One region of the Kurthia sp. Dielmo genome, then DNA from elsewhere that is predicted to be linked to it. Evidence: riboswitches for the same ligand, from Rfam matches in the RefSeq annotation. Region 1 holds a riboswitch; the other holds the start of a gene.

Region 1 (5,572 bases):
AGTGCTAGCGCTAACACCATGAAGGCAATGGTAATGAAACGATAATGCTTTATCCATGCCTCTACTGCTAAAAAGAGCAGCACAACAAAGACGATCCATTCAATCGATTGAGTAATAAGCGGTTTTTCTAAAAACACATCAACAACAATAAAAAGAATAAGTCCCACTAGTAAACTATAGCGTATACCGGTTACCAAGCGAATTCCCCCATTATGTAAAAAAGAGAGCCGTAGTAACGACTCTCTTTTTGATTATTTACTTAAGTGCAAGCGTTGTTGTTTTTCAATCCATGTGTGTAACACTTTAAATAATACCATGACAACAACCGTTAGGATAACACCTTTTAAAATATTAAATGGTAAAATCCCAATTGCGATTGATTTCACTAAAACAGCACCTGTATCAACAGGCATGTTTAGGAAATAGTTGTACATCGGCATAAATACGAAGTAATTTAGTAAGCTCATGCCTACTGCCATTGTTACTGTTCCTGTCACTAAACCGAATGTTAAGCCCTTTCTCGATTTCATACGACGTTGGATGAAGTACACTGGCATGATGAATAATAACGTTGTTACAAAGTTTGCGATATGTCCGACTGGTACACCTGTTGGGCTTCCTTGCATAAACCAATTGATGACATTTTTAAAGAACGCAACGCCAATACCGGCTACGGGTCCTAATGTAACGGTTGCAAGCAATGCTGGCACGTCACTAAAATCAATTTGCAAAAAGGCTGGAAACGGTGGTAGTGGGAATTGGAACAGCATGAGTAATGCTGCGATTGCTGACAGCATCCCAACGGCTGTCATCTTTTGTAATTTCGTGTTTTTCATTTGTCAAAGCACTCCTTCTGTGCGATTCACTTCACAAAAAGGAAAGATGCAGCTTACTTACTTGTAGTTGCCATTTATAAAAGAAAACCCTTATGTGCAGTCGCAACATAAGGGAGAATAAGGCATCGTCAAATAAGCGACCTAATGAGCAAAATTGCTCGTTTAAGTGCTGTACCTTCACCTTCTCCCATCCAGACTATACTGTCGGCTCCAGAGTCTCACTGAATCAGCGTTTTACGGCTCGCGGGCTTTAAACAATACTGTTTATTTACCGCCGGTCGGGAATTACACCCTGCCCCGAAGATGAATCATATTATTATTTTTACACTTTTATCATACATAACAACTTGGAATTTGTAAAGTGCAACTACTTTAAATTCGAGATAATTTTTTTAAGACTTAAACTTTCGGGTATACCTTGCGCGAGGTAATTGAATAAACCCGTTTATTTCAATCAAAAGAAATGACACGATGTGCGAGAACATTCACCAAAAACTGCGCACATAATGATGCTATCTCGACCGAGGCACGCAGCGTGACTTTACAATTACGATTTGCGACAACGAACAGCTCATTGCCGGGCTTGCGGGCGAGATTTTCGGTCAGTGGATGCTAATTGATTATTTAATCGTTGATGAACATTACCGCAAAAAAGGATATGGTGAAACGCTTTTAATAGAAGCGGAAGCGCTGGCTCGGCTTTAAGGAAGTGTATGTACGGCGACATTTCCCACAGACTGGCTCTGAGCATTTTAAAAAAAATTATAAAAAAACACGGGTAGCGATTTTGTCGCTACTCGTGTTTTTATATTTGTTCTAATGGTAAATAGAATATAAATGTCGTGCCTACATCGACCGTACTTTCAACTAAAATACGACCTTTATGTGCTTCGACAATATTACGCGCAATGGCAAGCCCAAGTCCTGTGCCCGCCTTGCCGCGTGTACGTGCTTTATCCGCCTTATAAAAGCGCTCAAAAACATACGGTAAGTCCTCTTTTGGAATTCCTGCCCCGTCATCTTGCACGCGAATACGCGCAAAATTCACTTGTTGGTCAACAAGCACCTTCACATGCCCACCATTTGGCGTGTGGCGAATAGCATTATCGATTAAATTCGTCAGCACCTGCTCAATGCGGTCTTGGTCGACAAGTAGCGTCGCCTCATTCGTAAACGCAGATTCAAACGATACATCAATATTTTTTTCACGACCACGCTGCACAAATTTTTGCGTAATACGCTCAAAGGTTGGATTGATTGGGAAAACATCTTCATATAATGTAATATTCCCTGATTCCATACGTGCTAAGTCCAGTAAATCATTTACAAGACGGCCCATGCGCTGTGATTCATCGTAAATAATACGGATGATTTCCTTTTGCTCTTGCTCATCTTGCACGATGTCATCAACGATTGCCTCTGCATAGCCTTGTAACATCGAAATCGGTGTTCGTAGCTCATGCGATACATTGGCAATAAAATCGGAGCGCAGTTTTTCAAGGCGATGCTCTTCTGTTTGATCACGAATGACCGCTACCGCGCCACGTACCTTATTGCTCGCACTATAAAGAGGACTAATCGAAATGATGTAATACACGCTATCAATTTCAAGCTCCTCTTCTAACTGCTCCTCAAGTTCAAGCACATGGTCAAGCATATGATAGATTTCAATTGGTAGTGGCTTTTCACTATCGCTGCCTTTATTTAGGAACCAATCTTGTAGCAATAGCTCCGCTGGTGGATTGCTTAATAACACAGTACGGTCCTTATTAAACGTAATTACCGCATCGGTCATTGATGTCAAAATGCTTGAGAGTTGTTCTTTCTCCTGATTAATGACTTCAACATGATGTTTTAGCTGACGACCCATTTGGTTAAAGGCTGTGCCAAGCTGCCCAATCTCATCGTTTTGAAAAACGGGCACCTTCGTATCAAATTTCCCCTTCGCTAAATCAAACGCCGCTTCACGCATTTTTCGTAGCGGACGTGTAATACGCGATGATAGGAAGAACGTAAATAGCGTCGTCAAAACGAGCGCAATCGCTGCTGCTAAGAAAACAATTTTTGTCGTCTGCTCGGTCGTACGGTGAATGGCATCTGGACTTTGATAAATATAAATGACGCCATGCTCAGCCGATGTCGTTTCAATTGGATACGCCATCACAATATACGATTCTTTTTTATTTTTTTCAGTCGACGATGGCAGCATCATTTCTTTAATAACCGGTGTCTTTGATGTAAATGCCTTATTTAACTTCGCCGACTGTGTAATTTCATCTCGAATGGCTTGTCGATTTTCACCAGACTGTAGTGAAATGACGACATCACCTTGTTTTTCAGCAACGAGTGCATTCGTTTCGTCACTAATAATATCCGATAAAATACTTTTTGTTTCTTTTACGGAATAGTGGTGGTCGTCCATAATACGCGCGACGACGGCCGCCTCTTGCTTTAAGTTTTTTTCAGCTTGCTGTGTATGGTAGTTGTTTAGAAATTCAAGCATCAGTACTGTAAAAACAAACAGTACAAATGAAACGAGAAGCAATATGGTTCCCCATAGCTTCCCGACAATACTATTCCAAACGTTAATCTTCATCTACAACCTCAAATTTATAGCCAACGCCCCATACTGTAACAATCATCTTCGCTGCACTTTCAGATACGCGATTTAATTTCTCACGTAAACGTTTCACATGCGTATCTACTGTACGAAGATCGCCGAAGAAATCATAATGCCATACTTCTTTTAACAGTTGCTCACGATCAAATACCTTGTCCGGTGCTTTCGCTAAGAAGTATAGTAGCTCATACTCTTTCGGTGTTAAGTTTACTTCGGTACCATCTGCTGTCACGCGGTGCGCATCATGGTCGATAGTTAAATGTTTAAAAACGACTAAATCTTTTGATGAAGCCGTTGTTGAAATTGGCGATGTTGTAGCAGAACGGCGTAAAATCGCTTTAATACGTAACACGACTTCACGTGGGCTAAATGGTTTCACAATGTAATCGTCAGCGCCTGTTTCAAAGCCTTCGACACGGTTTGCTTCTTCCCCTTTAGCTGTCAGTAAAACGATTGGCGTTGTTTGTGTTTCGCGGATTGCGGCACACGCCTCTAAGCCATTCATTTCTGGCATCATAATATCTAACACGATGGCATGATAATCACGGGCTGAAGCCATTTCAACAGCTTGCACACCGTTTTCACCTTCGTCCACCTCATATCCTTCTCGTTCTAAATACATTTTCAATAAACGACGGATTCTATCCTCATCGTCCACGACTAAAATTCTAATTTGCTCTTCCAAGCTGATCCCTCCTAGATTGCGTTACTTCTATTGTACAATTACCCTTTCAAAATGAAAAGAAAATCATCTACTCGGCATAGGAATGCAGCCCTGCAATAATTAAGTTAACCGCAATTAAGTTAAACATAATAATCGCAAAGCCTAAAACCGCTAGCCAAGCTGAGCGTTTCCCTTCCCAACCACGCGATAGGCGTACATGTAAAAAGGCGGCATAATAGAGCCACGTAATGAGCGCCCATACTTCTTTCGGGTCCCATCCCCACATACGACTCCAGGCTTCCTGTGCCCAAATCATCGCAAAAATTAATGCGCCGAGTGTAAAGACCGGAAAACCGATTAATACTGAGCGATAACTTATTTCATCAAGTAGGGGTAATGTCGTTTTTTGAACGAACGGCTGCAATACCGCAGCGAGTCGTTTGCGTAAAAGTATGCGTAGCGCACCATATAGAACGGTCCCAGCAAGCAATGACCAAATGACCGTCGTTAATTTTTTCGCATTAATCCATGCTGGTACTTCAACAAGTGGCTCGAATGCCTCTGTTGTTTGTGCGTCGTATTGATGCATGCCAATAAGCGCTGGCGTATGATACGTAATCGCAGCACTTTCGCCCTCCTTATCAACATATGTATAGCTTGCCTCGTATCCTGTCGCATTGAAATAGCTTGTAATCGCCACAAAGCCGATCACCACAACGAGCGTATACAAGATAAATTCTAGCCAAAAGCGCTCCATCGAACGTTTGGATACATCAATCACCTTTAGTAAATAAATCAGACCACTAAAGGCGCTAATCGCTAATATGGCTTCACCAATCACGGTCGTTAACACATGAATCGTTAGCCAGTAGCTTTTCAGTGCCGGAATAAGCGGTGCTACCTCGCGCGGAAACATACTTGCATAGGCGATAATAATAATCGCAACCGGTAAGGCAATTAATCCAAGCGATGGCACGCGGTACAACGCATATAAAATTAAAAAGGCCCCGACGACACACATGCCAAAAGCCGTCGTAAATTCAAACATATTACTAACAGGGGCATGCCCTGTATAAAGCCAGCGCGTCACAAAATAGCCAACATTTGCGGTAAAGCCAATGATACTTACAACAATGGCGGCTTTTGAAAAGCGCAAATGAGAACGCTTCTCCTGCTCTTTCTTCCCATGAACAGCACCGCCAAACAACAATGTTGCGACTAAATAACAAATAAACGCTGTGAATAATAATGTACTACTAATACTAAGAAGCATCGTTATCGCCTTCCTTTTCGCGCTTGTCATCAAATGAAGGCAGCGCTAATTTTTCAGTTATATCGGCAAGCTCTTTTTTAAATGCATAACCTGCTTTATTCGCATGCGCTGCGAGTAAATAGGCTTCTGGTGTCTGCTTTATCCAAATGCGACGATGACTCATATAAGAGCCAATGATA
Region 2 (5,572 bases), on a different contig from region 1:
AATAGATACAAACATATCATCTACTGATTTTTCGATTTCTTGCATATATAAAACCGTATTTTGAACATCTTTTTGATCAGATTTAGCCTGCTTATGTGCATCTGTTGATATAGTAGAAACATTTTCCGCTGCTGCCGCTACTTGCTGAATGCTTGCTGTAACATTCGATAAAGAGGTGCCACTTTGTTGGATATTTGTTTGTTGCATCATAGATTGTTGTGAAATTTGCTCAATTGATAATGCTACTTTCTGTGCTTGATTTGTCATTTTAAATAATGGTTTCATTTTATTTCTAAGCAGGATGAATGTTCCTAAAATAAAGAGAATATATATAATAAATATACCCATAATCATTAAGCTAGTGAAAGAGGTTGTTTCAGCCTTTGAAGATTTTTCTTGAATAAACCTAGCCAAGTCACTTTCAAAGGTTTTAAATAAACCTTCGATTCTGTGAATTTTTGCTCGTATTCATTTGAAAATAATAATGTAGAAGCTTGTTTTTGATCACCTTTCGTGTGAAAATCAGAAGCTTGAATTTCAATATCCGCTAATTCATTTGATTTTTATTGGATGGTTGTCAGCTGAGAAGTAATTGTAGTAGGTACATTTAATTTACTAAGTTCTTTTTCAACTTTACCAAATAAATTTGCTTCTAGGGCTTTTTCATACTTATCGTTAAATTGTTTATTTCCTGTTTACACATATAAGCGTATTTGAGAAGATAAGTATTCATTTTCAGATTCTAGCGATGTTTCGAGCACTTCAATTTCTGCTTTATTAAGTAATATGTTTCGCATTTCTATATTATTTTTTACAAAGATACTACCAAAAATAGCTAAAATAAGAGCTAAAATGATAGTTCCAATTGAACCAATATTTAAATATTTTTTTAATGTCATAAAAATTCCTCCTGACTAGATAGTCTTTTAAACTTAAATATCTCACTATTGTAAAACTTTAAACTCATTTTTATTTATTAAAAATGATTCTTAAGGCTAATTAAATGCGATTTAAATAATAAAAAAATGTATTTCACAAAAATAAAATATGTTGTTTTATAGGTCAAAAAGATTTAAATAATAAAGGGAAAAGCAAGTTTTTAACACTGAAAACAAGACCTTAATTTTCTGAATTTTTATTTTTAGTAGTCAAATGAAAAAATTAGTGCTACAATCAATCCCATAAATGAATAACTTCCTTCGGGGTAGGGTGCAATTCCCAATCGGCGGTTATAGCCCGCGAGCTTTCGAGCAGGATTCGGTGAAATTCCGGAGCCGACAGTATAGTCTGGATGAGAGAAGGAATCGATGCATGACGATGGTGCGCAGCAGCGTTTCACTATGGTTTATTTGAGCATCGTAAAATGTAAACCCCGCTTGGTTAGAATACCAGACGGGATTTTTTAATTTTAAAACTACATAGCAATTCTTCGGGGTAGGGTGCAATTCCCAATCGGCGGTTATAGCCCGCGAGCTTTCGAGCAGGATCTGGTGAAACTCCAGGGCCGACAGTATAGTCTGGATGAGAGAAGAATGCGCAGAAAAAGTGTACAATTGTACGCTTGTTTGTCGACGCATAAATCAAGGAACCCCGCTATTACGTGAGGTTCCTTTTTTAAATGCCCAAAAGTTTGTTCGTAGTACCCCTCTATTCATTTATCCGATAAAACCAATTTATTTGGTTTAGAAAGGAGAATGAGCCATGTTTACAGGAATTATTGAAGAAGTTGGGAACGTGCAAAAAATTTCTAGACAGCAACAAGCATTAGCATTAACGATTTCGGCAAAGAAAGTGTTAGAGGATGTGCGTATTGGCGATAGTATTGCAGTCAATGGTGTATGTCTAACGGTGACAGCTTTCACATCAATAGCCTTTACAGCAGATGTCATGCCGGAAACCTTTCATGCAACAAGTCTTGCAAAGCTAGCATCGGGTGATGGTGTTAACTTAGAACGTGCCATGCAGGCAAATGGTCGATTTGGTGGTCATATTGTCTCGGGTCATGTTGATGGTATCGCAACCATTGCGAAGAAACGTACAGTATCAAATGCCGTTTATATTGATTTACGAATGGATGCTGAACTGACACATTACTGTATTCCAAAGGGCTCGATTACAATTGATGGTACAAGTCTAACGATTTTTGATGTTCGTGAAAACGGAATTACGGTATCACTTATTCCTCACACCTATGCGGAAACGATTTTTAGCAAAAAGCGAGAAGGTGCTATCGTTAATGTTGAAAATGATGTAATTGCAAAATACGTCGAAAAACTGACAGCTAAACAGAAGCCATTAACACGCGATTTTTTAGCGCATCATGGCTATTAGGAGGGAACGACATGCTACATACAATTGATGAGGCACTTGAACAATTACTAAAAGGGAAAATGATTATTGTTGTTGATGATGAGGATCGTGAAAATGAAGGCGATTTTGTTGCATTGGCAGAATATGTGACTCCAGATACAATCAATGCGATGGCTACATACGGTAAAGGCTTGATTTGTACGCCAATTTCGACATCGATTGCACAAAAACTAAAACTTACACCAATGGTTACGAATAATACAGACAATCATGGTACTGCTTTTACAGTAAGTATTGATTATAAAGAAACCGAAACAGGGATTAGTGCATTTGAACGTGCATTAACAATTGAAAAAATGATTGGTAGTGATGAGCCAACAGATTTCCGTCGTCCTGGCCATATTTTTCCGCTCATTGCAAAAGATGGCGGAGTGTTAGAACGCCGTGGTCATACTGAAGCAGCCGTTGAATTAGCGAAGCTTGCAGGTGTGAAGGAAGCCGGCATTATTTGTGAAATCATGAGTGCAGACGGTCATATGGCACGCCTGCCAGAGCTTGAACGCATTTCAAGAATGATGAACTGTCCATTAATTTCTATTGAGCAATTAGTCGAATATGTAAAACAACAAAAGGAGCTGGTTACACATGGGTAAAACAATCGAAGCACAATTAGTAGGTACAGGGTTAAAAATCGGAATCGTTGTTGGTCGTTTCAACGAATTTATTAATTCAAAATTAGTTGATGGGGCAATGGACGGGCTTTTACGTCATGGTGTTGAAGATAAAGATATTGACACGGTATGGGTGCCAGGAGCATTTGAAGTGCCGTTTATTGCAAAAAAATTAGCAGAAAAAGGCGAGTATGATGCAGTAATTGGCTTAGGTACGGTTATTCGTGGCTCTACAACACATTATGATTATGTATGTAATGAAGCAGCAAAAGGTATTGCGCAAGTTGGATTACAAACTGGTATACCCGTTATTTTTGGTATTGTGACAACAGAGTCGATTGAACAAGCAATTGAACGTTCGGGCACAAAAGCTGGTAATAAGGGATATGATGCGGCAATATCTGCAATTGAAATGGCAAACTTAACAACATTATTAAAATAATATAATTCTTTTAACGTTTAATAGCTAATTATAGATATACGTCAAAAGAATGGATGCAATAATCTAAGTTTAGAAAATTGACTATATAATATATATAGAAGAAACACAAAAAAACGGGCATTGTAATATGAATGTCCGTTTTTGTCTTCTTTGTATTCCTTTAAAATCTCTTAGGACTTATTAAGCGAATAAAAAATAAAAGCTAGTAATAGGTTTGCTGTGAAGAATTATTATATGAAAGAAAATAAAGGAAAGAGCTCTAAAGACAAGACTAGAGACATATTGAAGTGTTCTATTATGTAAAAAAATTTCCATCATGTATAATGAAAACAATATCAAATGAATTGGAGGTAGTCATATGGAATATTATTCATTACAACATTTACTAGAGAATACGGAAGTTTGCTTGATGAACCGAGAAACCGGGGACAAGTACGATACGTGGTCGACAGAAGTTGAAATTGATTTAACGAGTTTAGGTATCCGAGCGGAGCATTTTGAAATTACACAGTTTGATATCGACATCGTACATAATAAGGAGCGTGATACAACGTTTTTTATTAATGCGACGCCATATGGCACCGATGATTATGAAATCTACTTGTGGTTTAATGATATATTAGGTCCACGCCTCATGGATATGTTTTTACGGACCATTCATGAGTTTGTACGAGAAAAACAAAGTTTAGCCGAGTCATTTATGAGCGATGATGACTGGACAAATGACTAATGGAGGGTGGCTTTGGCCACTCTTTTTTGTGCTATAATGAGGCTAATGAAAGTGTAGGAGGAATCTGACATGGCTTGTACAATACATGCCTGCTCTCAAGTGGGCTAATGCGGTCCAATTCCGTTCGGCTTTGGACCATAAACCAATTGCCTAGACAAACGGAGGAATAATGATGATAAATCCAATTTTAACAGTAGCTAATGTACGCTTGATTGAGCAACAAGTAAATAAAATTTTAAACTCGAAATCGTTATCAAAAGACCCGGAAATACTAAGTGCAGTAAAAGGTATTGCAGTTGCTGAACTAAAAGAAAAACTCCCTGTAGCGACAGAAGAAATTTTGCGTGCTGTTACCCAAATTTCTGATCGTACGGATGCTGAGCTTTTTATTGAGAGCTTAAAAATTTATACGATTCCATTTAAAGCAATTTCTGAAAAAGGACTGCAAAAACTATTTCGTAAAGATAAAAAATTAAAATTGCCGAAACTTGAAACCATTGATTGGCACGGTATTAGTTACTTATCATGGGCAGATCAAGGAACACATCGCCAATATATTGTCATTGAAAAAGATGGCACATTTATAGCGTTGCGTGGTATATCGCAGCCACAATATTATACGAAAGGCATTTGTGCAATTTGTAATCAGCATGGACCAGTTCATTTATTTACGGCAACGGTAAAAGGAAATGAAGATCGGTACACATCTTATAGTAATTATATTTGTGATGATCCTGAAAAATGCAATGCACATGTGACCGATTATAAGGTGCTAGAAGACTTTGTTGCGCGTAATTTAGTATAGTCTATAGCAGAAAGTAGGAAGTTTTTATGAAAGAAAATACTACATGGTTGCATATTCGTGCGACAATTACATTTGTCTCGCTTATCTGCTTAACTCTTTTTATCGCAATGGTTGCGATCTCAAAGGAGACTGTTGTGATTGATGTCAGTACCGCAAAATATATTTTCTTTGGTGCATTATTTTTATTTTTAATTGAATGTATTCGATTTGCACTACGATTTTATTATAATGTACGCTATAAATGGCTAATGATACTAGGCGGTATTTTCTTTGCTGCATGGGTCGTTGTGACATTTATTTGGGCAGTTTTATGAGTCATTAACATAAGAAGAGGCTTTGAGATACGAGTAACAACAACCGCTCCTTTGAGCATAAGAAAAACCGGAATCGTGCTGTGACGCGGTTCCGGTTTTTCTTATGCTAGATTTCTAAATTAAATAGACCGTTATATAAACGTGAAAATATGAAATAAAAATCACGATTATGAATAAAGGAACAGGGAATATAGTGTTGTCAATAGAGAGTGTAAGTTTTTAAATAAAAAGGCTTATTATTAATATATTCCTATATTGAAAAAGTTATTTAGTACTATAACCTAATCCTAATTACTTATT

The links. A riboswitch is a leader RNA that binds a small molecule or an ion and turns the genes downstream of it on or off. The one in region 1 is predicted to bind FMN.
Region 2: linked by a shared signal. The riboswitch ahead of ribE (riboflavin synthase) and the one ahead of KTHG_RS03685 (ECF transporter S component) in region 1 are both predicted to bind FMN.

Annotation. Positions count from the first base shown of each region.
Region 1 is NZ_HE578956.1:678,111-683,682, reverse strand. Features, by position in the region: gene KTHG_RS03690 (hypothetical protein) at 1-197, opposite strand, end outside; gene KTHG_RS03685 (ECF transporter S component) at 252-836, opposite strand; FMN riboswitch at 1,012-1,145, opposite strand; gene KTHG_RS22105 (GNAT family N-acetyltransferase) at 1,383-1,541, shown strand; gene KTHG_RS03675 (ATP-binding protein) at 1,642-3,432, opposite strand; gene KTHG_RS03670 (response regulator transcription factor) at 3,422-4,141, opposite strand; gene ccsB (c-type cytochrome biogenesis protein CcsB) at 4,209-5,393, opposite strand; gene resB (cytochrome c biogenesis protein ResB) at 5,383-5,572, opposite strand, start outside.
Region 2 is NZ_HE578958.1:152,844-158,415, reverse strand. Features, by position in the region: gene KTHG_RS21625 (methyl-accepting chemotaxis protein) at 1-267, opposite strand, end outside; gene KTHG_RS09380 (hypothetical protein) at 696-899, opposite strand; FMN riboswitch at 1,192-1,307, shown strand; FMN riboswitch at 1,422-1,537, shown strand; gene ribE (riboflavin synthase) at 1,702-2,331, shown strand; gene ribB (3,4-dihydroxy-2-butanone-4-phosphate synthase) at 2,343-2,963, shown strand; gene ribH (6,7-dimethyl-8-ribityllumazine synthase) at 2,956-3,423, shown strand; gene KTHG_RS09360 (hypothetical protein) at 3,782-4,153, shown strand; gene KTHG_RS09355 (FusB/FusC family EF-G-binding protein) at 4,326-4,958, shown strand; gene KTHG_RS09350 (hypothetical protein) at 4,985-5,272, shown strand.